Regions from separate parts of the Streptomyces sp. NPDC032721 genome, predicted to be linked through region 2. Evidence: riboswitches for the same ligand, from Rfam matches in the RefSeq annotation. Region 2 holds a riboswitch; each other region holds the start of a gene.
What was found. Region 2 has a riboswitch for cyclic di-AMP ahead of ACZ5PB_RS34930 (M23 family metallopeptidase). Riboswitches for the same ligand answer to the same signal wherever they lie in the genome.
Positions count from the first base shown of each region.

Region 1: another riboswitch for cyclic di-AMP. It lies ahead of ACZ5PB_RS16385 (transglycosylase family protein); the one in region 2 lies ahead of ACZ5PB_RS34930 (M23 family metallopeptidase).
Region 3: another riboswitch for cyclic di-AMP. It lies ahead of ACZ5PB_RS00460 (M23 family metallopeptidase); the one in region 2 lies ahead of ACZ5PB_RS34930 (M23 family metallopeptidase).

Region 1 covers NZ_JBVIMX010000007.1:60,840-70,351, reverse strand. The annotation lists gene ACZ5PB_RS16390 (transglycosylase family protein) at 82-1,215, shown strand; cyclic di-AMP (ydaO/yuaA leader) riboswitch at 1,515-1,711, shown strand; gene ACZ5PB_RS16385 (transglycosylase family protein) at 1,714-2,412, shown strand; gene eno (phosphopyruvate hydratase) at 2,755-4,041, shown strand; gene ACZ5PB_RS16375 (FtsB family cell division protein) at 4,206-4,682, shown strand; gene ACZ5PB_RS16370 (DUF501 domain-containing protein) at 4,787-5,323, shown strand; gene ACZ5PB_RS16365 (Ppx/GppA phosphatase family protein) at 5,320-6,240, shown strand; gene ACZ5PB_RS16360 (NAD(P)/FAD-dependent oxidoreductase) at 6,589-7,995, shown strand; gene ACZ5PB_RS16355 (class I SAM-dependent methyltransferase) at 8,197-9,495, shown strand.
Region 2 covers NZ_JBVIMX010000021.1:144,997-154,508, reverse strand. The annotation lists gene lhgO (L-2-hydroxyglutarate oxidase) at 1-677, shown strand, start outside; gene trmB (tRNA (guanosine(46)-N7)-methyltransferase TrmB) at 787-1,671, shown strand; gene ACZ5PB_RS34935 (PrsW family intramembrane metalloprotease) at 1,786-3,207, shown strand; gene ACZ5PB_RS34930 (M23 family metallopeptidase) at 3,327-4,643, opposite strand; cyclic di-AMP (ydaO/yuaA leader) riboswitch at 4,655-4,788, opposite strand; gene ACZ5PB_RS34925 (PP2C family protein-serine/threonine phosphatase) at 5,129-6,334, opposite strand; tRNA gene ACZ5PB_RS34920 (tRNA-Met) at 6,518-6,591, opposite strand; gene ACZ5PB_RS34915 (NAD(P)H-binding protein) at 6,693-7,538, opposite strand; gene ACZ5PB_RS34910 (MarR family winged helix-turn-helix transcriptional regulator) at 7,658-8,203, shown strand; gene ACZ5PB_RS34905 (DUF2079 domain-containing protein) at 8,267-9,512, shown strand, end outside.
Region 3 covers NZ_JBVIMX010000001.1:102,265-111,776, reverse strand. The annotation lists gene dxs (1-deoxy-D-xylulose-5-phosphate synthase) at 1-1,429, shown strand, start outside; gene ACZ5PB_RS00480 (aspartate aminotransferase family protein) at 1,455-2,852, shown strand; gene ACZ5PB_RS00475 (helix-turn-helix domain-containing protein) at 2,913-3,533, shown strand; gene ACZ5PB_RS00470 (DUF6126 family protein) at 3,535-3,795, shown strand; gene ACZ5PB_RS00465 (tyrosine-protein phosphatase) at 3,806-4,630, opposite strand; cyclic di-AMP (ydaO/yuaA leader) riboswitch at 5,068-5,246, shown strand; gene ACZ5PB_RS00460 (M23 family metallopeptidase) at 5,251-6,318, shown strand; gene ACZ5PB_RS00455 (SGNH/GDSL hydrolase family protein) at 6,563-7,354, shown strand; gene ACZ5PB_RS00450 (carbohydrate kinase family protein) at 7,373-8,242, opposite strand; gene ACZ5PB_RS00445 (SIMPL domain-containing protein) at 8,536-9,315, shown strand.

The DNA of each region.
Region 1 (9,512 bases), on a different contig from region 2:
CTGAAAGGCAATCGCATGCGTACCGGGAACGGTCGGCACCGTCGTCCGCGTCAGGCACCCGCTCTCATCGTCGCGGCCGGGGTGACCGGATCCGCAATCGCGATTCCGCTCCTCGGGGCGACCAGCGCGGGAGCGGCCGAGGCGGGGACCTGGGACCGGGTCGCCGAGTGCGAGAGCGGCGGCATGTGGAGCGCCGACCTGGGCAACGGGTACTACGGCGGGCTCCAGTTCTCGCAGGAGAAGTGGGACCAGTACGGGGGCGGCGCGTACGCGTCGCGTCCCGACCTCGCCAGTCGTTCGCAGCAGATCAGGATCGCGGACAAGGTGCTGGCGGCCGAAGGGCCGCAGGCGTGGCCCAGTTGTGCCGTCATATCCGGGCTCGCGCCGGGCGGTGGGGCCGGCTCCGGTTCCGCTTCCGGCGGAGGGTCGGGTTCCGGCGGGGTGGACGCCGCCGATCCCGGTACGGGGTCCAAGGACCCGTCCGCACCCGCGGCGGGGTCCGCGCGACCCGGCACGCCGGACGGCGGGCAGAGCGCGCGGCCGGACGAGTCGACCGGCCCCGCGCAGTCGACCATCCCGGCCAAGCCCATCGAGCCGGCCCAGCCGGTCCAGCCGACCCCCAGCACCAGCGTGTCGCCGAGCACGGGCGCCGACGCGGGCACGGGCGCCACCCCGAGCACCGACCCGGCCACCGGCACCGACCCGGCCGCCACCCCCGGCACCGACCCGAGCGCCGACCCCTCGGTGCCCGGCACCATTCCGAGCACGCCCCTCCCCGGCACGCCCCTCCCGAGCACCCCCGCCCCCGGCACCCCCGCCCCCGACCCCACCGCCTCCGCCGGCGGCGACGCCGCCCGGGGCGACGGCAACGGCAGCGGCAAGCACCGGGGCACCCCCGCCCCCGAGAACTCCCTTCCCGGTACGGACGGTTCGGCGAGCCCCTCCGAGGGCCCCGCCACCGACCCCACCGCCCCGCCCGCGACGGACGACCGCGAGTCCGGACGGCACGCCTCCCGAGGGGGCGGCAAGTCCCCTGCGGGGCCCGTCGTCGAGGACACGTACACCGTGCGTCCCGGTGACAACCTCTGGCACATCGCCGACGAGGCGAAGCTGCCCGGCGGGTGGCCGGCGCTCTACGAGGCCAACCGGACCGAGCTGGGCGACGACCCGGACCTCATCCGCCCTGGCCAGCACCTCGAACTGGGCGAGAAATAGCCACCCGGCAACCCGGAAACCGTCACAAAACACGGGTAGTTCAGGGGTGAATGTCCGGTTCTGCGCGAGTGAGACATGAGTCTCTTCGCCCCAACTGGCGTGTCGCTGCCGGGAGCTCCTGCTGCGCCCCTTCTGACCTGCGTAAACGAGGGTTGGAGGAGGGCAAGGAGGGGTGAGATGTCCCCGATGTGCCTCTTTGAACATCGGGGACTCCTGTGTTTACGGTCGTCCTCGCTCGCCACCGGTGAGCACCGGTACCCGTCACGCCGAATCCTGCCGACGGGGCCCGGGAGCAGTCGTCGCGTAAAGCGCCGTAGGCAGGAGCGGGGGACCCAAGGTAAGTGCCGGGCCCGGACGTTGAGAGACGTACGGAAACGGCTAGGGGTGAAGTCGCCGAGCGGAACGCAGTCATGACGGATGCGGACCGGGAAAGCGACCGGGCGAACTCACAGCCCGAACCCGACAGCTCACCTCGAAGGCGTCGGTGAGGAGATATCCATGTCGCTTTTCAGCAAGGGCAAGCACCGCCGTCCGTCCAAGGCCACCCGCGTCGCCGCCTACGCCGGCGTCGCCGGTGTCGCGGTAGCCGCCCCGCTGATGGGGGCCTCCACGGCCTCCGCCGCCTCCGTCGACACCTGGGACGCCGTCGCCCAGTGCGAGTCGGGCGGCAACTGGTCCATCAACACCGGCAACGGCTACTACGGCGGTCTGCAGTTCTCGCAGTCCTCCTGGGCCGCCGCGGGCGGCACCCAGTACGCCCCGCGCGCCGACCAGGCCTCCAAGGGCCAGCAGATAGCCACCGCCGAGAAGCTGCTCGACATGCAGGGCCCGGGTGCCTGGGCCTGCGCGGGCGCCGGCAACCTGAGCAACGACGGTGTCGACCCGGGCGTCAGCACCGGCTCGGGCTCCGCCAAGCAGTCCGCCCCGAAGGTGGAGAAGAAGCGCGAAGAGGCGCCCGCTTCCCGCAGCGAGACCCGCCAGGCCCCCAAGGTCGAGGTCCCCAAGGTCGAGTCCAAGGCCGGCGGCCAGATCAAGAAGGGTGACGGCGAGTACAGGGTCAAGTCCGGCGACACTCTCTCGAAGATCGCCGAGGCCAAGGGCGTCAAGGGCGGCTGGCAGCACCTCGCAGACCTGAATGAGGACGTCGTTTCCAACGCCGACCTCATCTACCCGGGTCAGCAGCTCCACCTGAGCTGACCCCCGTGGGGGCGGCGGCCCACCCCCGCCGACCCCCATGCCGGACCCCGGCCAGGCGCGACTTCCCCCCGTACGCGCCCGGCCGGGGTCTTTTACGTCCACCGATACGCAGGGGTACGCACGCCTTACGTACAAAAGGTGAACGCAGGGATCACGGACAGTGAGAAGTCAGTAGGTCCTTCGTCCTGTATTACAGGCATTCGGGCATCTTTTCGTCCCACGGGACGGTCGATCGGCTGGCCGATGGCTCCGGTCCGGTTAGGCTCTTGTCGCAAGGCCGAAAGCGACCCTGCACCGTGCGCCCCCAGCGGCGCCTCCCCAAGCGTCACATCCCATAAGGAGATGCTCGTGCCGTCCATCGACGTCGTCGTAGCCCGGGAAATCCTGGACTCCCGAGGCAACCCCACGGTCGAGGTCGAGGTCGGCCTCGACGACGGCAGCACGGGTCGTGCTGCTGTCCCGTCCGGCGCCTCCACCGGTGCCTTCGAAGCCATCGAGCTTCGTGACGGTGACCCCAACCGCTACATGGGCAAGGGTGTCGAGAAGGCCGTCCTCGCCGTCATCGAGCAGATCGGCCCGGAGCTCGTCGGCTACGACGCGACCGAGCAGCGCCTGATCGACCAGGCGATGTTCGACCTCGACGCCACCGAGAACAAGGGCTCGCTGGGCGCCAACGCCATCCTGGGCGTCTCCCTCGCCGTCGCGCACGCCGCGTCCGAGGCCAGCGACCTGCCGCTGTTCCGCTACCTCGGCGGTCCGAACGCGCACCTGCTGCCCGTCCCGATGATGAACATCCTCAACGGTGGGTCGCACGCCGACTCCAACGTCGACATCCAGGAGTTCATGATCGCCCCGATCGGCGCGGAGTCCTTCTCCGAGGCCCTTCGCTGGGGTGCCGAGGTCTACCACACCCTCAAGAAGGTGCTGAAGACCAAGGGCCTGTCCACCGGCCTCGGTGACGAGGGCGGCTTCGCCCCGAACCTGGAGTCCAACCGCGCCGCGCTCGACCTCATCGTCGAGGCCATCAAGCAGGCCGGTTACATCCCCGGCGAGCAGATCGCGCTCGCGCTCGACGTCGCCGCCTCCGAGTTCTACAAGGACGGCAAGTACGAGTTCGAGGGCAAGTCCCGCTCGGCCGCCGAGATGACCGAGTACTACGAGGAGCTCGTCTCCGCGTACCCGATGGTCTCCATCGAGGACCCGCTGTACGAGGACGACTGGGCGGGCTGGGCGGTCCTCACCGGCAAGCTGGGCTCCAAGGTCCAGATCGTCGGCGACGACCTCTTCGTCACCAACCCGGAGCGCCTGGCCCGCGGCATCGAGGAGAACTCCGCGAACGCCCTGCTCGTCAAGGTCAACCAGATCGGCTCGCTCACCGAGACGCTGGACGCCGTCGAGCTCGCCCAGCGCAACGGCTTCAAGTGCATGATGAGCCACCGCAGCGGCGAGACCGAGGACGTCACCATCGCCGACCTCGCGGTCGCGGTGAACTGCGGCCAGATCAAGACCGGCGCCCCGGCCCGCTCGGACCGCGTCGCCAAGTACAACCAGCTGCTGCGCATCGAGGAGATCCTCGACGACGCCGCGGTGTACGCCGGCCGCTCGGCGTTCCCCCGCTTCAAGGGCTGAACCAGTCAAGGCCGGACCAGTCGAGGCTGAACCAGTCGAGGAGCGATCACCTCCAGAGCTGATCGCTCCTCGTAGCCCCGGCCGGCAGGCCAGTCGTCCCTACGTCCCCGGCCACGGTCCCGTACCGTGTCCGGGGACGTAGGCGCGTGACGGGGAGGCGGCAAGTGGCAGGCAAGGACCGGTTCTCCACGACGACCAGGCTGCGGCTGCTCGGCGAGCAGACCGCCGCCCGGGTCTACCGCTCCCAGACCCGCCGTCAGGCCCGCCGCTCCCGGCTCACCGGCCGGGCGGCCCTGCTGGTCCTGGTGATGTGCACGCTGGTGGTCGCCCTCGCGTACCCGATACGGCAGTACTTCTCCCAGCGCACCGAGATCGCCGAGACCGAGCAGGCCAAGAACGAGGCCGAGCGCCGGGTCGAGCAGCTGCGCGACGCCAAGGCCAGGCTCCAGGACGACGCGTACATCGTGCGGCTCTCCCGCGAGCACCTTCACTACGTGAAGCCCGGCGAGACCGGCTTCACGGTGTACGACCCCGAGGCGGGCGGCGCCACCCGCCGCCCCGGCGAGGGCGACGCGGCCGACCAGCCCTGGTACTCGAACGTGTGGGGCGGCGTCGACGAGGCCGACCGGCAGGAGCCGTAACCGGGCCCGGCACGCACCCACCCGCACCCGTACGGACCTCCCCGGCCCCTCGGGGGCAGCAGCAGAACCCGTAGAACCTCGCAGACACACGACAGAAGGCACGCATGGACACCCCGCCCCCGACCACGCCCCGCACCGAGCCCACCGAGAGGGACATCGAGGCGTTCAAGCTCCAGCTGGGCCGCCCGCCGCGCGGGCTGCGCGCCATCGCGCACCGCTGCCCCTGCGGCAACCCGGACGTGGTCGAGACGGCCCCTCGGCTGGAGGACGGCACGCCGTTTCCCACGCTGTACTACATGACCTGTCCCAGGGCGACGGGCGCGATCGGCACCCTTGAGGGCTCCGGCCTGATGAAGGAGATGCAGGCGCGGCTCGCCACCGACCCCGAGCTGGCGGACACCTACCGGGCCGCGCACGAGGACTACCTCAAGCGGCGCGACGCCATCGAGGAGCTGGTGGGCTTCCCGAGCGCCGGCGGGATGCCCGACCGGGTGAAGTGCCTGCACGTGCTGGTGGGCCACTCGCTGGTCGCAGGACCCGGCGTGAACCCGTTCGGCGACGAGGCCCTCGCGCTGCTGCCCGAGTGGTGGGCCAAGGGCGCGTGCGTGACGCCCTGCGCGGACGCGGAGGCCGCCAAGTGACCCGGGTCGCCGCCATCGACTGCGGTACGAACTCCATCCGCCTGCTGGTCGCCGACGCCGACCCGGCGACGGGTGAACTCGTCGACCTGGACCGGCGGATGACCATCGTCCGGCTCGGCCAGGGCGTGGACCGGACCGGGCGCCTGGCCCCGGAGGCGCTGGAGCGCACCTTCGCCGCCTGCCGCGAGTACGCGGAGATCATCAAGTCGCTCGGGGCCGAGAAGGTCCGCTTCGTGGCGACCTCCGCGTCCCGCGACGCGGAGAACCGCGACGAGTTCGTCAGCGGGGTGCTGGAGATCCTGGGCGTCGAGCCCGAGGTGATCACCGGGGACCAGGAGGCCGAGTTCTCCTTCACCGGTGCCACCAAGGAGCTGGCCGGCAGCGGTCAGGAGTACCTGGTCGTGGACATCGGCGGCGGCTCGACCGAGATCGTGGCGGGCCGGGAGTCCGTCGAGGCGGCTCGGTCCGTGGACATCGGCTGCGTACGGCTGACCGAGCGGCACGCGCCCGCGAGCCCCGCGTCCCCGTACGAGGTGGCCGCGATCCGTGCCGACATCGAGGCGGCGCTCGACCTGGCCGGGCAGAGCGTGCCGCTGGCCGGGGGCGGGCGCACCCTGGTGGGGCTCGCCGGTTCGGTGACCACGGTGGCCGCCATCGCGCTGGGGCTGCCCGAGTACGACACCCGGGCCATCCACCACTCCCGGATCCCGTACGCGAAGGTCCGCGCGATCACCGAGTCGCTGATCGCCGCCACCCACGACGAGAAGGCCGCGATCGGCCCGATGCACCCGGGCCGGGTGGACGTCATCGTGTCCGGGGCGCTGATCCTGCTGGCCCTCATGGAGCGGACCGGGGCGGCGGAAGTGGTGGTCTCGGAACACGACATTCTGGACGGGATCGGCTGGTCGATCGCCTGACCCGGAAGCTCACCAAACGAAGTTCGTGAAGTTCTTCACAAGGAAAAGGGGCCCGATGGGCCCCTTTTTTCGGTCCCAGGGCCGGTCGGACGGGCCGGACGGCCCTAGTGCGTGCATTTCGGACCGTTCCGGGCGTGTGACATATGTATGAAGCGGATAAGTGGTCCAGTGGACGCGAGAGGCCATCGGGCCTGCTGGGGAGGGGTTTTCAACGACTCCCGGGGTGGTGCGGTTCCCCGTCCGGTCATGACCTGAGTCACGTGGGCCGCGGAGTGTAACAGAGGGGTCCGCAGACCTTGTGAAGGGGCTCACGAGGTACCCCCTCGGACGGGGTGGATACTCGATTGCATGAGCACCACGGAGCGTCCCAGGATCCTCGTAGTAGGCGGTGGGTACGTAGGCCTGTACGCGGCACAGCGCATTCTCAAGAAGATGCGCTATGCGGAAGCGACCGTCACGGTCGTCGACCCGCGCTCGTACATGACCTACCAGCCCTTCCTGCCCGAAGCCGCCGCCGGCAACATCTCGCCGAGGCACGTCGTCGTACCACTGCGACGCGTCCTTCCCAAGGCCGAGGTGCTCACCGGTCGGGTCACCACCATCGATCAGGACCGCAAGGTCGCCACGATCTCGCCGCTCGTCGGCGAGGCCTACGAGCTGCCCTTCGACTACCTGGTCATCGCCATGGGCGCGGTCTCGCGCACCTTCCCGATCCCCGGCCTCGCCGAGCAGGGCATCGGCATGAAGGGCGTCGAAGAGGCCATCGGTCTGCGCAACCACGTCATCGAGCAGCTCGACAAGGCCGACTCGACGCACGACGAAGAGGTCCGCCGCCGGGCGCTCACCTTCGTCTTCGTCGGCGGTGGCTTCGCAGGCGCGGAGACCATCGGCGAGATCGAGGACATGGCCCGCGACGCGGCCAAGCAGTACAGCAACGTCTCGCGCGACGACATGCGCTTCGTGCTGGTCGACGCCGCCGACAAGATCCTTCCCGAGGTGGGCCCGGAGCTGGGCCGCTGGGGCAAGGAGCACCTGGAGAGCCGCGGCATCGAGATTCACCTCTCGACGTCGATGGACTCCTGCGTCGACGGCCACGTGGTGCTCAAGAACGGCCTTGAGGTCGACTCCAACACCATCGTGTGGACCGCCGGCGTCAAGCCGAACCCGGCCCTGGCCCGCTTCGGCCTGCCGCTCGGCCCGCGCGGTCACGTCGACACCCAGGCCACCCTCCAGGTGCAGGGCAGCGACTACATCTGGGCCGCGGGCGACAACGCCCAGGTTCCGGACCTGGTCGGCCGCAAGGCCGGCAACCCGAACGCCTGGTGCCCGCCGAACGCCCAGCACGCGCTGCGCCAGTCCAAGGTCCTCGCCGACAACGTGGTCTCCGGCATGCGGGGCTTCCCGCAGAAGGAGTACAGCCACGCCAACAAGGGCGCGGTCGCGGGTCTCGGCCTGCACAAGGGCGTCGCGATGATCGTCATGGGCAAGATGAAGATCAAGCTCAAGGGCCGTCTCGCCTGGTACGCCCACCGCGGCTACCACGGCATGGCGATGCCGACGTTCAACCGCAAGATCCGCGTGCTGGCCGACTGGACGCTGGGGATGTTCCTCAAGCGCGAGGTCGTCTCGCTCGGCGCCATGGAGACTCCCCGCGAGGAGTTCTACGAGGCCGCCAAGCCCGCTCCGGCTCCGGTCGACGCGGTGAAGGTCCCGGCCGCCGCCGAGCCCAAGAAGGCCGAGGTCAAGGCGTCCTGACGCCCGGCCGGCCACACCCGCAGTAACCCTTCCGAAGGGGCCGTCCGCCATCCGTGGTGCGGACGGCCCCTTCGGCATACCCCCGCAGATGTGCATGTAACGGCCATGTATTTTGCCTTCTCGTTGCCGGAATCCGGGATGCGGGGGCCGCCCGCCGGTGTTATTCGAGAGGTACGTCGATACGACACGGAGGTGTGCACCATGGCCGATGCCGCGCAGCGGCTGACCACTCTTGCCGAGGAACTCCTCTCCACCCCGCTCCCGGTCCGCATCCGCGCCTGGGACGGCAGCGAAGCCGGACCGCCCGGCGCCCCCGTCCTGGCCGTGCGCGACCGCAGGGCGGTGCGCCGGCTGCTGTGGAAGCCCGGCGAACTGGGCCTCGCCCGCGCCTGGGTGGCCGGTGAGCTCGACATCGAGGGGGACCTCTACGAGGCCCTGGACCGGCTCGCCGGTCTGATCTGGGAACACGACGGCGACGACGGGCAGAAGTCCGTGCACCCGGTCCGCGACCCCAAGCTGCGGGCCGCCGCCCGCGAACTGCTCAAGCTGGGCGGGCCGCTCCCGCCGCCGCCCCCGCCCGCCGAGGAACTGCGCCGCCACACCGGACCGCTGCACACCAAGCGCCGGGACAAGGAATCCATCAGTCACCACTACGACGTGGGCAACGACTTCTACTCCCTGGTCCTCGGCCCCTCCATGGTCTATTCCTGCGCCTATTTCGCCGACCCGACCGCCACCCTCGAAGACGCCCAGCACGACAAGCTCGACCTGATCGCCCGCAAGCTGGACCTGAAGCCCGGACAGCGCCTGCTGGACGTGGGCTGCGGCTGGGGCTCGATGGCCATCCACGCCGCCCGCACCTACGGCGTGCACGTCACCGGGGTCACCCTCTCCACCGAACAGGCCGCGTACGCCCGCAAGCGCATCGCCGAGGAAGGGCTCACCGACCGCATCGAGATCCGCGTCCAGGACTACCGCGACGTCCGTGACGGGCCGTACGACGCGATCTCCTCGATCGGCATGGCCGAGCACGTCGGTGCCGTCCAGTACGCCGAGTACGCCGCCGACCTCTACGCGCTCCTCAAGCCGGGCGGCAGGCTGCTCAACCACCAGATCGCCCGCCGGCCGGTCGCCGACGAAGGGGCCTACCAGGTCGACGAGTTCATCGACAGATACGTCTTCCCGGACGGCGAACTGGCCCCCGTGGGACGGACCGTGGAACAGCTGGAGGAGGCCGGGTTCGAGGTCCGCGACCTGGAGTCCATCCGCGAGCACTACGCGCTGACCCTGCGCCACTGGGTCGCCCGCCTGGAGAAGAACTGGGACGCCGCCGTCCGCACGGTCACCCCCGGCAGGGCACGCGTCTGGCGCCTCTACATGGCCGCCTCCGCGCTCTCCTTCGAGCGCAACAGGATCGGCGTCAACCAGGTGCTGGCGGTGCGCCCGGAGCGCTCCGGCGCCTCGGGGATGCCGCTGCGCGCCCGTGTGTGGGGTGAGTGACCACCTGAGGGAGAACG
Region 2 (9,512 bases):
GGGCGGACGGCGTCGCGGTGCGGACCGCCGACGGGACGGTGATCCGGGCGAAGGCGCTGGTCAACTGTGCGGGGCTGCACTGCGACCGGGTGGCACGGCTGGCGGGCGACGACCCGGGCATGCGGATCGTGCCGTTCCGGGGCGAGTACTTCGACCTGGCGCGGCCCGAGCTGGTGCGCGGTCTTGTCTACCCGGTGCCGGACCCGGCGTTCCCCTTCCTCGGCGTGCACCTGACCCGGGGAGTGGGCGGCGGCGTCCACGTGGGGCCGAACGCGGTGCCCGCGCTGGCCCGCGAGGGGTACGACTGGGGAGTGGTGCGTCCGACGGACGTGGCGGGCACCCTGGCCTGGCCCGGCTCGTGGCGGATAGCGCGCAGGCACTGGCGGTACGGGGCGGGCGAGCTGCACCGTTCGCTGTCCAAGCGGGCGTTCACCGAGGCGGTCCGGCGGCTGCTGCCCGCCGTGACCGAGACGGACCTGCGGCCCTCCCCGGCCGGGGTCCGGGCCCAGGCGGTCCTGCGCGACGGCACCCTCGCCGACGACTTCCTGATCCGCGAGGCCCCGCGCACGGTGCACGTGCTGAACGCTCCGTCCCCGGCGGCGACGGCCTCCCTGCCGATCGGCCGCGAGGTGGCACGCCGGGTCCTGGAGGCGCTGCCGCGCCCGGTCAGCACGTAGCCGCCCCGGCTCCCCCGCGCTGCTCCCCGCTCCCTCGCGCTCGGACTTCCGCCCCACCCGCATCCGTAGAATCGGAAGCACTGTGTCCGAGAACAGCGAGAACCCCACGATGCCCCAGCCCACCGAACAGCCCGCCGCGCCGGCCGCCGCGCCGGCCGCCGCATCGGCTGCTGCCCCGGCCGACGTCCCCGGCCCCTCGCAGCTCGCCGCGCGCGACGCCGCCGACCGCGAGGCCGCGCACGTCCGTGCCCGGAACCTGCGGATGTTCCCCGAGGGCGTCGGCCCGTCCCCCGATCCCGCCGGTTCGCACTTCGAGCGGCGGATCCGCAGCTTCCAGCCGCGCCGCAGCCGCGTCACCACCGGCCAGGGTGAGGCGCTGAAGAAGTGGTGGGCGACCCGGGGCACCGACATCGACGGCCAGCGCGTGCTCGACCTGGGCGAGATGTTCGACGGCCTGCCGGTCGTCCTGGAGATCGGCTTCGGAATGGGCGAGGCGACCGCCCAGATGGCCGCCGACGACCCGGCCACCGGCATCCTCGCCGTCGACGTCCACACCCCCGGCCAGGGCAACCTCCTGCGCCTCGCCGAGCTAAACGGCCTCTCCAACATCCGGGTCGCCAACGGGGACGCGATCATCCTGCTGCGCGAGATGCTCCCCACGGACTCCCTGGCCGGTCTGCGCGTGTACTTCCCCGACCCCTGGCCCAAAGCCCGCCACAACAAGCGCCGCCTCATCCAGCCCGAGTTCCTGTCGCTGGCCGCCACCCGGCTCGCGCCCGGCGCCGTACTGCACTGTGCGACCGACTGGGAGGACTACGCGGAGCAGATGCTCGAAGTGCTCTCCGCGCACCCGGACTTCGAGAACACCCAGGCCGACGGCGGTTACACGCCCCGGCCCGCGTTCCGGCCGCTGACCCGCTTCGAGGGCCAGGGCCTGGACAAGGGGCACGTGGTGCACGACCTGATGTTCCGCAGGGTCCCGCGCACGAGCTGACGCCCCGGGCCCGACAGTCCGACAGCTCGGCAGTCCGGCAGTCCGTCCCGAGTTGTCCACAGGCTGTGTCCACAGGGCATCGCGGCTGTCAGTGGCAGTCGTTAGGGTCGTTGGATGTACGAGACGTACGAAGCCCCGCCTCCGCACCCGGCCCCGCCGGTACCGGACCACGCGCCCGGGGGACCCGGGCCGTGGCCCGACACCGCGCTGCCGGCGCCCGCGCCCTGGCAGGACGGGCCGCGACGTACGTTCCCGGGCCGGTGGCTCCACCGGCTGCGCGCCAGCCGCCTCTGGCGCAGCAAAGCGGTGCGGGCCACGACGCTGATCGTGCTGCTCGCCCTGTCCGGGCTGGTCCTGCTCGCTCTCGTGCGGGAACAGACCGGTACCCGGGGGTTCCTGGTCGGGCTCGGCCTCGCGGTCTTCCCCGTGCCGTTGCTGGTGCTGGCGTTCCGCTGGCTGGACCGGGTCGAGCCGGGGCCGTGGCGGAACCTGGTCTTCGCGTTCACCTGGGGTTCCTGCGCGGCCGCGCTCGTCGCGATCACCGCCAACAGCTTTGCCGTGCAGTGGATAGCCGTGGCCACCGCGGACCCCGACGGGGCGGACACACTGGGGGCGACCGTCGTCGCACCGGTCGTCGAGGAGAGCGCGAAGGCCGTGGCGATCCTGCTGATCTTCCTGTTCCGCAGACGGCACTTCACGGGGATCGTCGACGGCGTCGTCATCGCGGGCTTCACCGCGACCGGCTTCGCCTTCACCGAGAACATCCTCTATCTGGGCAATGCCTTCGGCGAGGACCAGGCGTACGGCTTCTCCGGTCTCGGCTCGGTGACCGCGGGCACCTTCTTCGTCCGGGTGATCATGTCGCCGTTCGCGCACCCGCTGTTCACGGTGCTGACCGGCATCGGCTTCGGCCTGGTCGCGCTCGCCCCCGCGCGCCGGGGCCGGGCCCGTGCCTGGGTGCGGATCCGCCGGATCGCGCTGCCTGTGCTGGGCCTGCTGCTCGCGATGGGCATGCACGCCCTGTGGAACGGATCGGCGTCCTTCGGCCCGCTCGGCTTCTACGCGGTGTACGGGCTGTTCATGGTGCCGGTGTTCGCGTTCCTGACCTGGCTGGCGATCTGGACCCGGCAGCGCGAACTGCGGCTGCTCGGCGCCGAGCTTCCCTCGTACGCCGCCGCCGGCTGGCTGGACCCGGCCGAGCCGCTCGCCCTGTCCTCGATGCGGGCCCGCTCGCTGGCGCAGGGGTACGCGGCCCGGTCGTACGGCCCGGCCGCCGCCCGCGCCGTCTCCGAGTACGAGGGGTTCGCCACCGCGCTCGCGTTCCTCCGCTACCGCGCGCGACGCGGCGTACCGACGCCGGGGGCCGCCGCCGAATTCACCGCCCGGGAGCGGGAGCTGCTGGAAGAGCTCTGGCGGCGCAAGCGGATCGCGGGGCCCGCGCTGGTGTACGCGGCCCAGGTGACCGGGCGAATACGGATGCTGCCGCCGCCGTACCACCCGGCGTACGCGGCGGCGTACAACCCGTACAAGCGCTGAGGCGACCGACGCCTCCGTCCGGGCTGTCCTGAAACGCGAACCGGCAGCCCTGGCGTCGGGGGGTGAGCGCCAGGACTGCCGGAGTTCGGGAGTACGCGGGGGGGCGGAGCGTCAGGCCGTCAGACCGTCAGGCCCTTGTCGCGCAGCCAGGCCGCCGGGTCGATGCCGTCGCCGCCCGGGGTGTGCACCTCCAGGTGCAGGTGCGCGCCGGACACGTTGCCGGTGGCGCCGACGTTGCCGATGACCTCGCCGGTGGTGACCTTCTCGCCGGGCGAGACGTTCATCTGCGAGAGGTGGCAGTACCAGACCTCGGTGCCGTCGGAGAGCTCGATGACGATGCGGTAGCCGTAACTGCCGGAGTAGTTCGCGGACTTGACGGTCGCACCGTGCACGGCCTTGACCGGCGTACCGGCCCCAGCGGCGAAGTCGAGACCCGTGTGCTGCCCGGAGGACCACATCGAGCCGGACTGTCCGAAGGTGGCGCTGAGGTAGTACCCCGAGGTCGGCAGCGAGTAGCTGGCGGCCAGCTTGGCGAGCCGCTCGGCCTCGGCCTTCGCCGCTGCCTCCGCCCTGGCCTTCTCCTCGGCCTCGGCCTTCTCGCGGGCAGCCTTCTCGGCCTTGGCGTGGGCCTCGTCGCGCTGCTTCTTCGCCTCGGCGGCTGCGTCCTTGACCGCCTGGGCGCGGGCCGCCTCCTGGACCGCCTCGTCGGCGGCGGAGCGCTGCTGCTCGGCCTGCTGGAGGATGCGGGCGCGCAGGCTCTCGCCCGCCCCGGTCGGCTGCCCGGCAGCGGCACCCGTACCGGCACCGGCCTGGTCACCGGCGGCGGCCGGAGCAGCCGCCGGAGCCGCGGCTGCCATCAGCTCCTCGCCGGAACCCTCCTCGGAGCCGGAGTCGGACCCGGAGCCCGACACCAGGGCGCCGACACCCGGCAGGGACTTGGCGTCCGGCAGGGAGTCGGCGAGGGAGTCGAGCGACTCGGTGATCTGGTCGGGCAGGGATATGGAGACGGCGGGCTTGTCCTGCGCGGTGGCGATGCCACCGGCGCCGACGGCTGCGATCACGCCGACACCCAGCACGGTGGAGCTGCGGGCCAGGGAGCCGCGCTGCTTGGCCACCCGGTGCTTGCCGCGGACCGGAACGACGGAATCCTCGGTGGGGTTCCACTCCTCGGTCGACGCGGCGGGACCCTCGAAGTCCACGAATCCGGCGCGCTGCTGCGGGACCGTCTGCACGGCGGGCATCGTCGCGGTGGCGGCGGGACCACTCTCGTAGCCGCTGCTGTGACCGCTGCCGTAGCCGTTGTTGTCGTAGCCGCTGCCGTAGGAGGCGCCGTAAGCGTTGCCCTCCGGCCCGTCGGTGTCGTTCGGGACGCCGTACGCCCCGTACGAGAAAGCGGGGGCTGTGGGGGCTTCGGGGGCAGGCCTGTTGGACGCCACGGAGGCGCGCTCCTTTCCTTCCTTCTCGCCTACCGGGTTAGCTGACGGGTTCGGAGCAGGAAGGTCTCCTACGAGCCAGGTTCGGCCCGATTCACCCCAATTGGTGGTTCCCCGGTTTCCTCACGGAATTCGGCGCACGCCGCACGGCGCCGTCTCTGACGACGGCTGGGACGACCGCGCTGCGTTATCGAACGTTAATAGACACACAAGTGGAATTCCAAGCCGTTCCTGTTGATCGTTAACGCAGCGCACGCACCGATGGCCAGGACATCACTCCCAAATGCCCATCAAGTAGGGCGACCCAAAGACCCCTTGACACCCCTTCGGCCACACCCGTTCCCGTGCGTGCAAACTCTCCACAACTGATAGATCGTCAATTGTTATGCGGAGCGCGCTCCTTCGCGCACGCCCCGTGACAACCCGTAGTCACCTCGGATCCGCGGCTCGGCAACTCCCACGGCCCGACAGCTCCGCAGCCGTCGGCCTCACGGCCGTTTCACGATCTCCACGGTCCGCCGCCTCTCCGGCTGCCCCTCCCCCGGCCGCCCCACCGCGAGCAGCGCCATGTCGTCCGTCTGCTTGCCGCCCGTGTGCACCCGTACGTCACTCGTCACCGCCTCCAGCACGGCCTCCGGGCCGGAGAAGAGCGAGCGCCGCAGCCGCAGGGCCGGGTCGTAGAAGACCCCTTCGGCGTTCCGCGCCTCGGAGAGCCCGTCCGTGTAGAAGAGCAGCGTCGACCCGCCGGGGAACGCGAACTCCCGGGCCCGGTCCGGCCAGTTCCCCAGGTCCCCCATCCCCAGCGGCAGCGCGAACTCCTCCGGCGTCAGTACCTCCACCTCGCCGTCGGCGAACAGCAGCAGCGGCTCGGGGTGCCCCCGGTTCACCAGGCGTACGACGCCCTCGCCGCGCGGGATCTCGGCGAGCACCGCCGTCGTGAACCCCTCCATCGCGTCCAGCCCGTCCCGCCGCGTGCCCTCGCGCGCCAGCGCCCGCTCCAGCCGCTGCGCGACGCCCTCCAGCGTGCTCTCCGTCTCGGCCACCTCCCGGAACGCGCCCACCACCACGGCGACCGCCTCGACGGCCTCAAGTCCCTTGCCCCGTACGTCACCCACGACCAGCCGCACCCCGTGGGGCGTGTCCTGCACCGCGAAGAGGTCGCCGCCGATGAACGCGTCCGCCTCGGCGGCCTCGTAACGCGCCGCGATCTGGAGCCCGCCGATGCGCTCCGGCGGTGTGGGTACGACGGCCCGCTGGGCGGCCTCGGCGATGACGCGGACCGACGCGAGCCGCCGGTCGCCACGGCGTACGACCCTGTTGATGAAGACGGCCAGCGCACCCACCGTCATCACCGTCACCAGCTCGGTCACCGACAGCACCACCAGCAACGAGTCGTCACGGATGCGCAGCCCCGTCACCGCCAGTGCGGACGCGATCACCGTCAGCACGGTGGCGGCCAGCCCGAAGAAGGGGGCGGCGACCAGCGGGGCCGCCGCGAAGAGCGGGGACGCGGTGAAGCCGGGCGGAGTGAGCGTGTCGAAGACGACCCCACCGACGACCATCAGCGCCGGCAGCGCCCGTACGAACCGCCTGCTCTTGCGGCCCTTCTGCCCGGAGGGGTCCACCCCGCCCACGACCTCGTCGATCCCGCGCCCGTACCCCGCCACCGTCTGCTCTCCTGCCCAGGTCCGCACCGGGTGCGGACGGTACCGCTCCCCACACAGGCTTGCCGGAGCCGCGCCGCAGGGCGAATCGGCATCGGCCATGTGGGGGACGGCCCGCGCCGCACTCCGTACTTCCGTACTCCGTCTCCGGAAACGCCTGAGGCCCGGAACTCAATCGAGTTCCGGGCCTCAGACCTACTGCTACTTCTTCAGTAGCGGGGACAGGATTTGAACCTGCGACCTCTGGGTTATGAGCCCAGCGAGCTACCGAGCTGCTCCACCCCGCGTCGGTGAACACAACCCTACGCCATCCGAGCAGCTCCCCCGACCACTTTTCCGACCACCTCCCCGACCCCCTCTCCGATCACCTCACCGACCACCCCTCCGATCACCGCCCGCCGAAGGCCCCCACGTTCTCCCGCACCCACTGCCGATAGCTGCGCGCCGGCCGGCCGAGCAGGCTCTCGGTGGTGTCGGCGATCTTCGCGGGGCCGTCCTGCGCGGCCTCCCACAGGTCGAGCAGCGCGCCCACGAGCCGCTCCGGCATGTACTGCCCCATCTGCGCCGCGGCCTCGGCGCGGCCGATCTGCTCGACGGTGACCTCGCGCCCGGTCTCCTCGGCGACGACGGCCAGTTGCTCGCGGAAGGACAGCGACTCGGCGCCGGTCAGCTCGACCGCCCGGCCCGCGACGGCACCTCCGGTCAGCGCGTCGACGGCGATGTCGGTGATGTCCGAGGGATGGATGGGCGCGATCTGCGCGTCCGGGTACGCGAGGGCCACCGGCAGCGACTGCCCGATGGGGTGGCTCCAGCCGAGGGAGTTGCTCGCGAAGGCGTCCGGGCGCAGGAAGGTGTGCGGCAGCGCCGATGCGGCGAGCGCGCGCTCGACCTCAAGGTGGTGGGCCGCGATCGGATGGGTCTCGGCATCGGGCGCAAGCACGGCGGACGTGGACAGCAGCACGACGTGCTCGACACCGGCCGCCTCGGCGGCCGTGATCAGCTCGTGGATCCCGGCGGGCTCGGGATAGAGGAACACCTGCCGTACGCCGTCCAGCGCGGCGCCAAAGGTCTCGGGCCGCCCGAGAGGCATCTCAACGGCCTCCACCCCCTTCGGAACGACCAGCTCGGCGGGCCGGGCACTGGCCGCACGCACAGGAAGGCCGCTTTCGGCAGCGAGCCGCCCGACGACACCCTGGGCGACCTTGCCCCGAGCCCCAGTAACAAGAAAAGACACAACAAACCCCAATCCACTGACCACTAACCGATGACCACTGCCACATACATGCTTCCATGCACGCACTTGCATCTCAACACATATATGCGGCACGCACCGAGCTTGCGTACGATGCGGCCATGAAGAAGCACGAAGGGGCCGACGCCGACGACCTGCTGAACGCCGTCGGCCCGGCGTTCGGGAAACTGCGGCGGTCCTCGCTCCTGGAGGTCGCGAACCCGATCTCGCAGAAGGACCTGAGCCGGACCCTGGTCCTCAACATCGTGCTGGAGTCCGAGCAGCAGCCCGCGGCGGCCGACGACCCGGCGGACCCCGCGACCGGCCCGGCCCCCCGCGAGATCACCGTCGGCGCCGTCGCCTCGTACCTGAGCGTGGACCCCTCCGTGGCGAGCCGGATGGTGTCCGACTGCATCGCGGCCGGCTATCTGATCCGCGCCGCCTCCCAGCAGGACGGCCGCCGCACGGTCCTGCACCTCAGCCCCGAGGGCCGCGACCTGATGGCCCGCTTCCGCCGCCACCAGCGCGACGCCTACGAGCAGATCACCGCCACCTGGTCCGAGCACGACCGCCTGGAACTCGCCCGGCTGATGGTGCGTTACGTGGCTGACCAGAACGCGCTCACAGCACGCCACCAGAACCACGGTCGCCGCTCACCCCAAGTGTGATTCCCAACTCGGCCGCAACAGAGGCGCGTTCCTGGCGCAGCTGGGCACCGTAGCGTCGTCGCCATGAGACTCCGACGGGGCCCAATACCCGGCCCGGCCACCGCCGGCCTGCCGCAACAGCGCCGTGGCGGGCGGAGCCTGACGGTCACGGACCGTGGTGCCACCGGCCAGTCACAGGCACCCCCTCGCGCGCAGCGGGCGGGGATCCCCCCACAGCACCAGGGCCTGCTGCTGACGCTGTTGTGCTTCCTCCTCTGTCTCGGCCTGGGGTTACAGTCCTGGACGGCGTTGCGGGCGACGGGATTCGACCTCGGGATCTTCGACCAGGCGATCCGGGCGTACTCCCACTTCGAACTGCCCAGATCGCCGATCAAGAACGTGCACCACGAGTTCCCGCCGGGCTTTTCCCTCCTGGGCGACCACTTCTCCCCCGTACTCGCCCTGCTGGCCCCGCTCTACTGGCTGTGGGACGACCCCCGCATGCTCATCCTCGCCCAGGCCGGGCTGTTCGCCGCCGGAGTGCCCTTGGTGCGCAGAATCGCCGAGCACTGCTTCACGGACGCCGCACCGTCCGTCGTTCGGCGGGCAGCCGGCGGGGCCGGACTGGTGTACGCGCTGGGCTGGCCGCTGCTGAACGCCTCGTACACCACCTTCCACGAGGTGGCCTTCGCGGTGCCCCTCACACTGCTGATGCTCGAACGGGGCCTGGCGCACCGCTATGCCGCAGCGGCCCTGTGGGCGGTCCTGCTGTGCGCGGTCAAGGAGGACATGGGGCTGGTGGCCGGGGCGTTCGGGCTCCTGCTGGCGGTACGCGCCCACCGGTCGCGGGACCGCGTGGGCAGGGTGGCCGGACTCGCGGTGATGGTGGCGGGGCCGCTGATCTCCGCCGTGGTGATCGTCTGGTTCCTGCCTGCGATGGGCAGTCCGTCCGGCTACTACTGGTCGTACGGGCGTATCGGATCGGATCCGGGCGACGCGTTGCTCCGCGTGCTCACGCAACCGTGGGTGGTGGCGCAGGTCGCCTTCACCCCGTTCATCAAAGTGACCATGCTGGCCTGGGTGCTGGGCACGCTGGCCTTCCTCCCCTTGGGGTCACCCACTCTCCTCCTCGCGGTGCCGTTGCTCGCGGAAAGGGTGCTCTCCGACAATCCCAACCACTGGCCGGTGATCAACCACTACGACGCCTTCCTGTGGCCCGTCCTGCTCACCGCCGCGTTGGAGACCCTGGCCCGTCTGTATCGCTCCGGGGCACCACGAATCCTCTCCAGACCCAGCGTCAAGAGCCATCGGCTCCCCCTCCGGCTGGCCG
Region 3 (9,512 bases), on a different contig from region 2:
CATGGCCTGGGAGGCGCTCAACAACATCGCCGCCGCCAAGGACCGCCCGCTGATCATCGTCGTCAACGACAACGAGCGCTCCTACGCACCCACCATCGGCGGCCTCGCCAACCACCTCGCCACCCTGCGCACCACCGACGGCTACGAGCGGTTCCTGGCCTGGGGCAAGGAACTCGTCCAGCGGATGCCCGTCGTCGGCAAGCCGCTGTACGAATCGCTGCACGGCGCCAAGAAGGGCTTCAAGGACGCCTTCGCCCCCCAGGGCATGTTCGAGGACCTGGGACTCAAGTACGTCGGACCGATCGACGGACACGACGTGGCCGCCGTGGAGTCCGCGCTGCGCAGGGCCAGGCGCTTCCACGGGCCCGTACTGGTGCACTGTCTGACGCAGAAGGGGCGCGGGTACGCCTTCGCGGAGCAGGACGAGGCGGACCGGTTCCACGCGGTCGGCGCGATGGACCCGCTGACCTGCGAGCCCCTCGCCCCGTCCAGCGGGCCCTCCTGGACCTCGGTGTTCGGGGACGAGATGGTCAAGGTCGGGGCCGAGCGGCCGGACGTCGTGGCGCTCACGGCGGCGATGCTGCACCCGGTCGGGCTGACCAGGTTCGCCGAGGCGTTCCCCGAGCGGGTCTGGGACGTCGGGATCGCCGAGCAGCACGGCGCGGTGTCGGCGGCCGGCCTCGCCACCGGCGGGCTGCACCCCGTCTTCGCGGTGTACGCGACCTTCCTCAACCGGGCCTTCGACCAGGTGCTGATGGACGTGGCACTGCACAAGTGCGGCGTCACCTTCGTCCTGGACCGGGCCGGGGTGACCGGCGCCGACGGGGCCTCGCACAACGGCATGTGGGACATGTCGATCCTCCAGGTCGTGCCCGGGCTGCGGATCGCCGCCCCGCGCGACGCCGCACAACTGCGGGCCCAGCTCCGGGAAGCGGTGGCGGTGGACGACGCGCCGACCGTGGTGCGCTTCCCCAAGGAGTCGGTGGGACCCGAGTACCCGGCCCTCGGCCGGGTCGGCGGACTCGACGTACTGCACAGGGACGAGGATCCCGAGGTGCTCCTGGTGTCCGTGGGGGCGCTCGCGGGCGTCTGCCTGCAGACCGCGGAGCTGCTGAAGGAGCGGGGCGTACGGTGCACGGTCGTGGACCCGCGCTGGGTCAAGCCCGTGGACCCGGCGCTGCCGCCGCTCGCCGCGCTGCACTCCCTGGTCGCGGTGGTCGAGGACAACTCCCTTGCCAGTGGCGTCGGTTCGGCCGTAGGGCAGGCGTTGCGGGAGGCGGCCGTCGACGTGCCGCTGCGGACCTTCGGGATTCCCGAGCAGTTCCTCGCGCACGCCAAACGCAGCGAGGTGCTGGCCGACATCGGGCTCACGCCCGTGGAGATCGCCGGGCGGATCGGTGCCGCACTGGCCCCGCCGAACTCGAACTGAGCACCTGACGAAGGAGAGTTGAGGGATGACCGAGGACGCGCCCAAGGGCTTCGACCTGGCCGGGCTGCTGGCCGCGCGCGGCGGCGAGCGGTACGAGCTGCACACGCGGTATCTCAACCACCAGCTGCCGCGCATGCTGCACACCATCGGCTTCGACCGGGTCTACGAGCGGGCCGAGGGCGCGTATTTCTGGGACGCCGAGGGCAACGACTACCTCGACATGCTGGCCGGGTTCGGGGTGATGGGCCTCGGCAGGCACCACCCGGTCGTCCGCAAGGCACTGCACGACGTGCTCGACGCGTCGCTCGCGGACCTGACCCGCTTCGACTGCCAGCCGCTGCCCGGGCTGCTCGCGGAGAAGCTCCTCGCGCACAGCCCGCACCTGGACCGGGTGTTCTTCGGCAACAGCGGCACCGAGGCGGTCGAGACCGCGCTCAAGTTCGCCAGGTACGCCACCGGCAAACCGCGCGTCCTGTACTGCTCGCACGCCTTCCACGGGCTGACCACCGGATCCCTGTCGGTCAACGGCGAGAGCGGGTTCAGGGACGGGTTCGCGCCGCTGCTGCCCGACACCGCGATCGAGATGGGTGATCTGGCCGCGCTGGAACGGGAGTTGCTCCGCGGCGACGTGGCCGGTTTCGTCGTCGAGCCGATCCAGGGCAAGGGGGTGCACGAGAGCCCGCCCGGATTCCTGCGCGCCGCCCAGGAGCTGCTGCACCGGCACAAGGCACTCCTGATCGCCGACGAGGTGCAGACCGGGCTCGGGAGGACCGGGGACTTCTACGCGTACCAGCACGAGGACGGGGTGGAGCCCGACCTGGTCTGCGTCGCCAAGGCGCTCTCCGGCGGCTACGTACCCGTCGGGGCGACGCTCGGCAAGGACTGGATCTTCAAGAAGGTGTACTCGTCGATGGACCGGGTGCTGGTCCACTCCGCCAGCTTCGGGTCGAACGCCCAGGCCATGGCGGCCGGGCTCGCGGTCCTCGCCGTGATGGAGGACGAGAACGTCGTCGCCAACGCCCGGCGGACCGGCGACCTGCTCAAGGCGCGGCTCTCCGAGCTGATCGGCAGGTACGAGCTGCTGCACGACGTGCGCGGACGCGGACTCATGATCGGTATCGAGTTCGGCCGCCCACAGTCGCTCAAGCTGCGCGGCCGGTGGACCATGCTGCAGGCCGCGCGCAAGGGGCTCTTCGCGCAGATGGTCGTCGTACCGCTGCTGCAGAAGCACCGGATCCTCACCCAGGTCTCCGGCGACCACCTCGAAGTGATCAAGCTGATTCCGCCGCTGACGGTGGGGGAGGCGGAGGTCGACCGCTTCGTCGCGGCCTTCACCGCGGTGATGGACGACGCGCACACCGGCGGGGGCCTGATGTGGGACTTCAGCAGGACGCTGGTGAAGCAGGCGGTCCTCAACCGGTGACTTTTTGCCTCAGAGGCAAGTGATTTGCCTCTGAGGCAATCCGTCTGGCCCAATGTAGGTATGACGCCACGCCTCGAAGAGGCGGCCGACGGCTCCGGCGGAAGTGCCGACGAGCTGCCTTCGGTCGCCCCCCACCTGCGGGAACTCCGCCGCAACAGCGGTTTCACGCTGGAGGCCGCGGCCCGCCGCGCGGGACTCTCCCCCGCGCACCTCTCCCGGCTGGAGACCGGACAGCGCCAGCCGTCGCTGCCGATGCTGCTGGCCCTCGCACGTATCTACGGTACGACCGTTTCCGACGTACTGGGGGAGACCACCGGCGAGCGCGACGCCGTCCTGCGGGCGGGCGACATGAGCGCGCGCGAGGCCGACGGCTGGACGTACCGGCAGGCGGGCGGTTCCGGACGGGCCATGCAGGCGCTGCGGGTGCACGTTCCGCACGCGGCGCAGCAGGATCTGGTGCGGGTCCATCCCGGGGAGGAATGGCTGTACGTCCTGGAAGGGCGGCTGCGGCTGGTCCTGGGGGAGAGCGTCCACCTCCTGGACGCGGGCGACAGTGCCCACTTCGACTCGCTCACGCCGCACCGGATCACCGCGGTGAACCCGGGCGGGGCCGAGCTGCTTTTCGTCCACACACTGATGCAGAGCACCGCTGCCGGTCTCTGCCTGCCCCAGGAGTCATGAGATGGCGGAGCTCACCGAGTCACAGAACGCCGCGATGGCCGCGATCGCCAGGGCCGCCGACGAGATGGCCCGCTCCGAGACGGCCGGTGACGGCAAGAAGGCCGACTGGAACGACGGTGCCGGCCGGTCGACCGGGGTGCTCGGCTTCGTGGAGGACCGGGCCCCGCGCGGCCTGGTCCTCCGGGTCTTCCTCTATGTCGCCGTCGGGCACGTCTTCGCGGCCTTCATCTACCTGCTCTTCACGCTGGGCGGCGAGGGCTGAGCGCGAGGGGTCACGAGGTGAGGCGCTCGCGCAGCGCCTCACGGGTGGCGGGGGAGAGGCGCAGGCCCTGGGTCAGGTACGTCTCCGTGTCGCCCCAGATCTCCTCGATGCCGGTGAACGCCGCGTCGAGGTATTCCACGCGGGCGTCGAAGAGCGGCGCGAGCAGGCCCATCACCTCGTCGTTCATCGCCTCGGGGGACGTGCTGCTGCGGCGGACCTTGTAGCGGCGGTGCGGGTCGTTCGACTTGAGGTAGTCGGCGGTGATCGCCTCCCGCCGGACCCCCACCGCGAGCAGCGTCACCGCGATGGCCAGACCCGCGCGGTCCTTGCCCGCCGCGCAGTGCATCAGTGCGGGGACGCTGTCCTCGGCGAGCGCGTGCAGCACCCGGCTGTGCTCGGCGGTCCGCTCCTCGATCATCCGGCGGTACGACTCGGTCATCCGGCGGGCGGCCTTGCCGTCGTCGAGGATCTCCCGCAGCTGGTCCATGCTCCCGTCGCGCACCATCCGCCAGAACTCCGTCCCGTCGGCCGGGTCGCTGAGCGGTATGTTCACGTTCCGCACGCCGGTGAGCGCGACGTCCGGGCCTTCCAGCTTCTGGTCGGCGGCGTTGCGGAAGTCGAAGATCGTGTGCAGGCCCAGGGAGTTGAAGAACTCGGTGTCGGGGCCGGTGGCGTGCGCCAGGTGGCCGCTGCGGAACAGCCGTCCGTACCGGGTCAGCCGCCCGTCGTCGGTCGGCAGGCCGCCCACGTCACGGAAGTTCCGTACCCCGGCGAGCTCGGGCTCCGCATCGGCGGACGACGACGGGGCGGGGACCTGCGGCACCTGCTGGGTCACGAGTGCTCCTCAAGGGTCGTTCGGTGTCGCCGGTCGCGATGGCCGACGAGGGCGCGTTTCGACGATACGACATGGCCCGACATGGATACCTCGGGCAACTAATGGGGATTTGTGCGGCACTTGAGGGCTTCGGGGGCCGGACGGACCGGCGTCGTCCGACCGAATTGAGTGCTTTGGTGAATGCTGAGGCTTTTGCGTGGGCGAGGTCCGGGTGCGGAGTGAGCAGGATCATAGGGAGCCGTGGCGCCCCTGCTGCCGAGGCGTCAAATGGCAGGCCAGGTACGGAAAACGGGCAGCGGGGCAGTTGTGGGGCGACGTGAAAATCATGGAGATGAGGTGCTCGCGGGAAGGAGAAGAAGGGAACGGCTTGTTCCGGCGGCCTCCACTCGCTTACGTTCACCGTCAACCCGGGTGGACCGCCGAATCCTGCCACCGCCCGGCCATCCGCACCCATATTTCTTCGTGTGGCAGGAGCGGGGGACCCAGGTAGTACGCCGGCACCGGAAGACGCGAGTCGACCGGAACGGCTTGGGGTGAAGCCGCGCTCGACGAGAGCGCGACCGGGCATCTCCAGCCCGAACCCGACAGCTCACCTCGCAGGCGCCGGAGAGGAATCCGTCATGCCTGCAAAGGGTAAGCACCGCCGACCGAAGCCCAGTTCCTCGCTCACCCGCGGTTTCGTCGCCGCCGGTACGGGCGGTGCGGCACTGGCCCTCCCGCTGATCGGCGCCACCGGCGCGCAGGCCGCCGAACCGGCAGCTGCCCCCGCCGCCGCACCGGGCCAGGCGGCCCGGTCCGTGGCCCAGCAGGCCCCCCAGATCCAGATTCCGCAGCAGCGCACGGCGGCGCCCGAGGCCGCCCCGAAGGCAGCCCCGGCGTCCGCGCCCAAGGCCGACTCCGCGCGCCAGGCCACCCGTACGTACTCCGTGGTCACCGGCGACCACCTCTCCAAGATCGCCGCGGCCGAGAAGGTGCGCGGCGGCTGGCAGAAGCTCTACGAGGACAACCGGACCGTGGTCGGCGGCGACCCGTCGCTGATCCTCCCCGGCATGAAGCTCTCGATCGGCGCGAAGGCCCCCGGCGGCGCGGCCGCCCCGGCCGCCGGTGCGGGACAGAAGTCCGCGCCCGTCGAGCGCAAGGCCGTCGAGCGCACCGAGAAGCGCAAGGAGCAGCGGGCCGAGCAGCGCCAGCAGCGTACGGAGAAGCGCAAGGAACAGCGGGCCGAGCAGCGCACCGAGTCGCGCACCGAGCCCCGTGGGCAGTCCAGCGGTTCGGGCTCGCGCAGCGGCTTCACCGCGCCCGTGCCGTCCGGCGTCTCCACCTCGTACCGCGCCTCCGGCGGCAGCTGGTCCAGCGGTTACCACACCGGCGTCGACTTCCGGGCCTCCTCCGGCACCTCGGTCAAGGCCGTCGGCGCGGGCACCGTCGTCTCCGCCGGATGGGGCGGCGCGTACGGCAACGAGGTCGTCATCCGGCACAACGACGGCCACTACTCGCAGTACGCCCACCTGTCCGCCCTGAACGTGCGCTCCGGCCAGAGCGTCTCCGGCGGCCAGCAGATCGGCTACTCCGGCTCCACCGGCAACTCCACCGGGCCGCACCTGCACTTCGAGATCCGCACCGGCCCCGGCTACGGCTCGGACGTCGACCCGCTGAGCTACCTGCGCCAGAAGGGCGTCTCGCTCTGACGCACGGGCCGGCGTACGGGCCGACGCACCGGCCGTCGCACGGGCACTGACCCGTACGGCCCCGTGCCCGCCACCCCTTCGTTCCGCCCCCGTACCGGCCCGGTACGGGGGCGGAACGCGTGCGGCGCGAGGCCCCCCTGCGTATTCCGGGTTGAATGAATCTTGACCGGTGGCATATCTCACCCTCCGTCACCCCCTCCCTACGGTGGCGTAGGTCACTTGCGGAAGTGAAGGATGTGTCGACGTGGCAGACGATTCGAGATCATTCAGCGCAGGCACCATCGGGTCGTACGCGGCGATCGGGGACAGCTTCACCGAAGGGGTCGGCGACCCCGGGCCCGACGGCGCGTACCTCGGCTGGGCCGACCGGCTGGCCGTCCTCCTGGACGACCGGGTACCCGAGCACACCTTCCGTTACGCGAACCTTGCCGTACGGGGCAAACTCCTCGACCAGATCGTGGCCGACCAGGTCCCCAGGGCCAGGGAACTCGCCCCCGACCTGGTCAGCTTCTGTGCGGGCGGCAACGACATCATCCGGCCCGGCACCGACCCCGACGACGTGGCCGAACGGTTCGAGAAGGCCGTCGCCGACCTGACCAACGCCGTCGGCACGGTCATGGTCACCACCGGCTTCGACACCCGGGGCGTCCCGGTGCTGCGCCATCTGCGCGGCAAGGTCGCCACCTACTCGGCGCACGTACGCTCCATCGCCGACAGGTACGACTGCCCGGTCCTCGACCTGTGGTCGCTCAAGTCCGTGCAGGACCGGCGCGCCTGGGACTCCGACCGGCTGCACCTCTCGCCGGAGGGCCACACCCGGGTCGCCCTGCGGGCCGGACAGGTGCTCGGCCTGGAGATCCCCGCCGATCCGGACGAGCCGTGGCCGGTGCTGCCGCCGCGCGGCACGCTCGAAGCGCGCCGCGACAACATCCAGTGGGCGCGCGAGCACCTCGTACCGTGGATCGGACGACGGCTGCGCGGCGAGAGCTCCGGCGACCACGTGGAGGCCAAACGGCCGGACCTGATGCCTCTCTGACGGAGAGTCAGGGGGTGATCAGGGGGTGAGTTGTTCGGGGCCGATCAGGGACGTGTTCCCGTCGACGGTGCAGGCGTAGGCCCCGGCCAGCGCGCCCAGCCGGGCGCACTCCTCCAGGGGGCGGCCGGACAGCCGCCCGTACAGGAACCCGGAGACGTACGCGTCGCCCGCGCCGTTGGAGTCCACCACCGGGGCGGGCGGGACCGTCGCCGGGACGTGGCGCGGGGTGCTGCCGCCGTCGCGGGTCAGCAGGTACGAGCCGCCCGCGCCCGCCGTCGCGACCACGGCCCCGGCCCGGCCCTCGCGCAGGATCTCCCGCATCACCTCGCCGATCCGCTCGCCCGCGCCCGCCGCACTCAGGAACACCAGGTCGGCCCGGAGCGCGAACGCCCGGTGGTGGTCGGCGACACCGTCCCAGTCGTGCAGGTCCGTGGAGAGCGGAACGCCCGACTCCACGATGTCGTCGAGCAGGTGGCGGGCGAAGCCCATGATCGACACGTGTGCGTGCCGGGCGCGCCGCAGATGGGGCAGGAAGAAGTCCCGGGGCATCCGCAGGTCCTCGGGGTCACGGGCGTCGTAGAACGACATCCGGCGGCCCGCCGGATCCACCAGGTTGACGGCCCGCCTGGTGCCGGCGGCCGACACGAGGGGCTCGAAGTCGACCCCGCCCTTGGCCATCCGCTCGCGCACCTGGCCGCCGATCCAGTCGTCGCCGATGACGTCCAGGAACTTCACGTCCAGCCCCAGTGCCCGGCAGCCCAGCGCCACGTTGCCGCCGGTGTGGCCCGGCCACTCGCGGATGGGGGCCACGCCGACGGAGTCCGCGAGCGGGACGGGCAGGGCGTCGACGCGTACGACCGTGTCCACACCGCTGCCGCCGATCACCAGGACGTCGAGACCGCCGTCGCCGTCCCACTGCCCTTGCTGCACCACAGTGCTCCCCTTCCCATGCCCCTGGTCTCCCCGACGGGCCCCAGTATGCGGGGTGCGGCCGGGGCCCGTGCCCGGGCGGGAGCAGGTGTGAAAAGGCCGTGTCACCGGCCCGCGAGGTGAATTTCGGTACGGCGGTGGGAGTGGCGCGGCCAGTGGGGGGCCGGGCGGTGCTGGGATGTCCCCGCTCCGTCGCGAGCCCGCTTCCGGGCCCGCCCGTCAGCCCGTCCCCCTCGGAAGGATCCGTCACCATGTCCGTCTCCCTGCCCCTGCCCTTGTCCCGGGCGTCCCTGCCCCTGTCCCGGGCCCTGACCGTGGCCGCGCTCACCGGTGGTCTGCTGGTCAGCGCGGCGCTGCCCGCCGCGGCCCTGTCCGGTGCGGCTCCGGCAGCCCCGGCGGCGGCAGCCCGGCCCGTGCCGTCCACGGTCACCGTCACCGGGGAGGGCGCTGCCGCCGCCGCCCCCGACATGGCGATCATCAGCCTGGGCGTCGAGACCACCGCCCCCACCGCCAAGGCCGCGCTCGCCGCGCAGGCGAAGGCCTCCGAGGCACTGCTCGCCGCCGTCCGCAAGCAGGGCGTCGCCGACCGCGACGTACGTACCGAAAGCCTCTCCCTCAACGCGGTCTACCAGCAGCAGAACGCCCCGTCCAAGGTGACCGGCTACCAGGCCGGCCAGAACTTCTCGGTCCGGGTCCGCGACCTGGCCCGTACCGGCGCCGTCGTCCAGGCGGCGATGGACGCCGCGGGCGAGGCGGGCCGCATCGGCGGCATCTCCTTCGACGTGGCCGACCCCACCGCGCTGCGCACCGAGGCCCGCAAGGCCGCCCACCTGAGCGCTCGCGCCAAGGCGGAGCAGCACGCCGAGCTCAGCGGCCGCACGCTGGGCCGTCTCGTCTCGATCAGCGAGTCGGAGAGCGGGCGCCCGCGCCCGGTGGCCATGCCGCCCGGGGCGATGGCCGACGAAATGCCCGTGGCACCCGGCGAGATCCAGGACGAGGTCATGGTGACGGCGGTCTACGAGCTGGACTGACCGCCACCGGAATAGTGCCCGGAGCGGGCATAGGGCGGGGCCCCGTCACGTTCTCGTAAGGCATCCCCCGGATGCGCCGAGGGCCGCGGTGGCCACCGCCGTCCGTTCCCGGAGCGACCGCGAACGTGCGTCCTCCGGTAACGGGCCCGTGTCCCCGACGTAGCACAGGGTGCACATAATGGAATGAACGACGAACC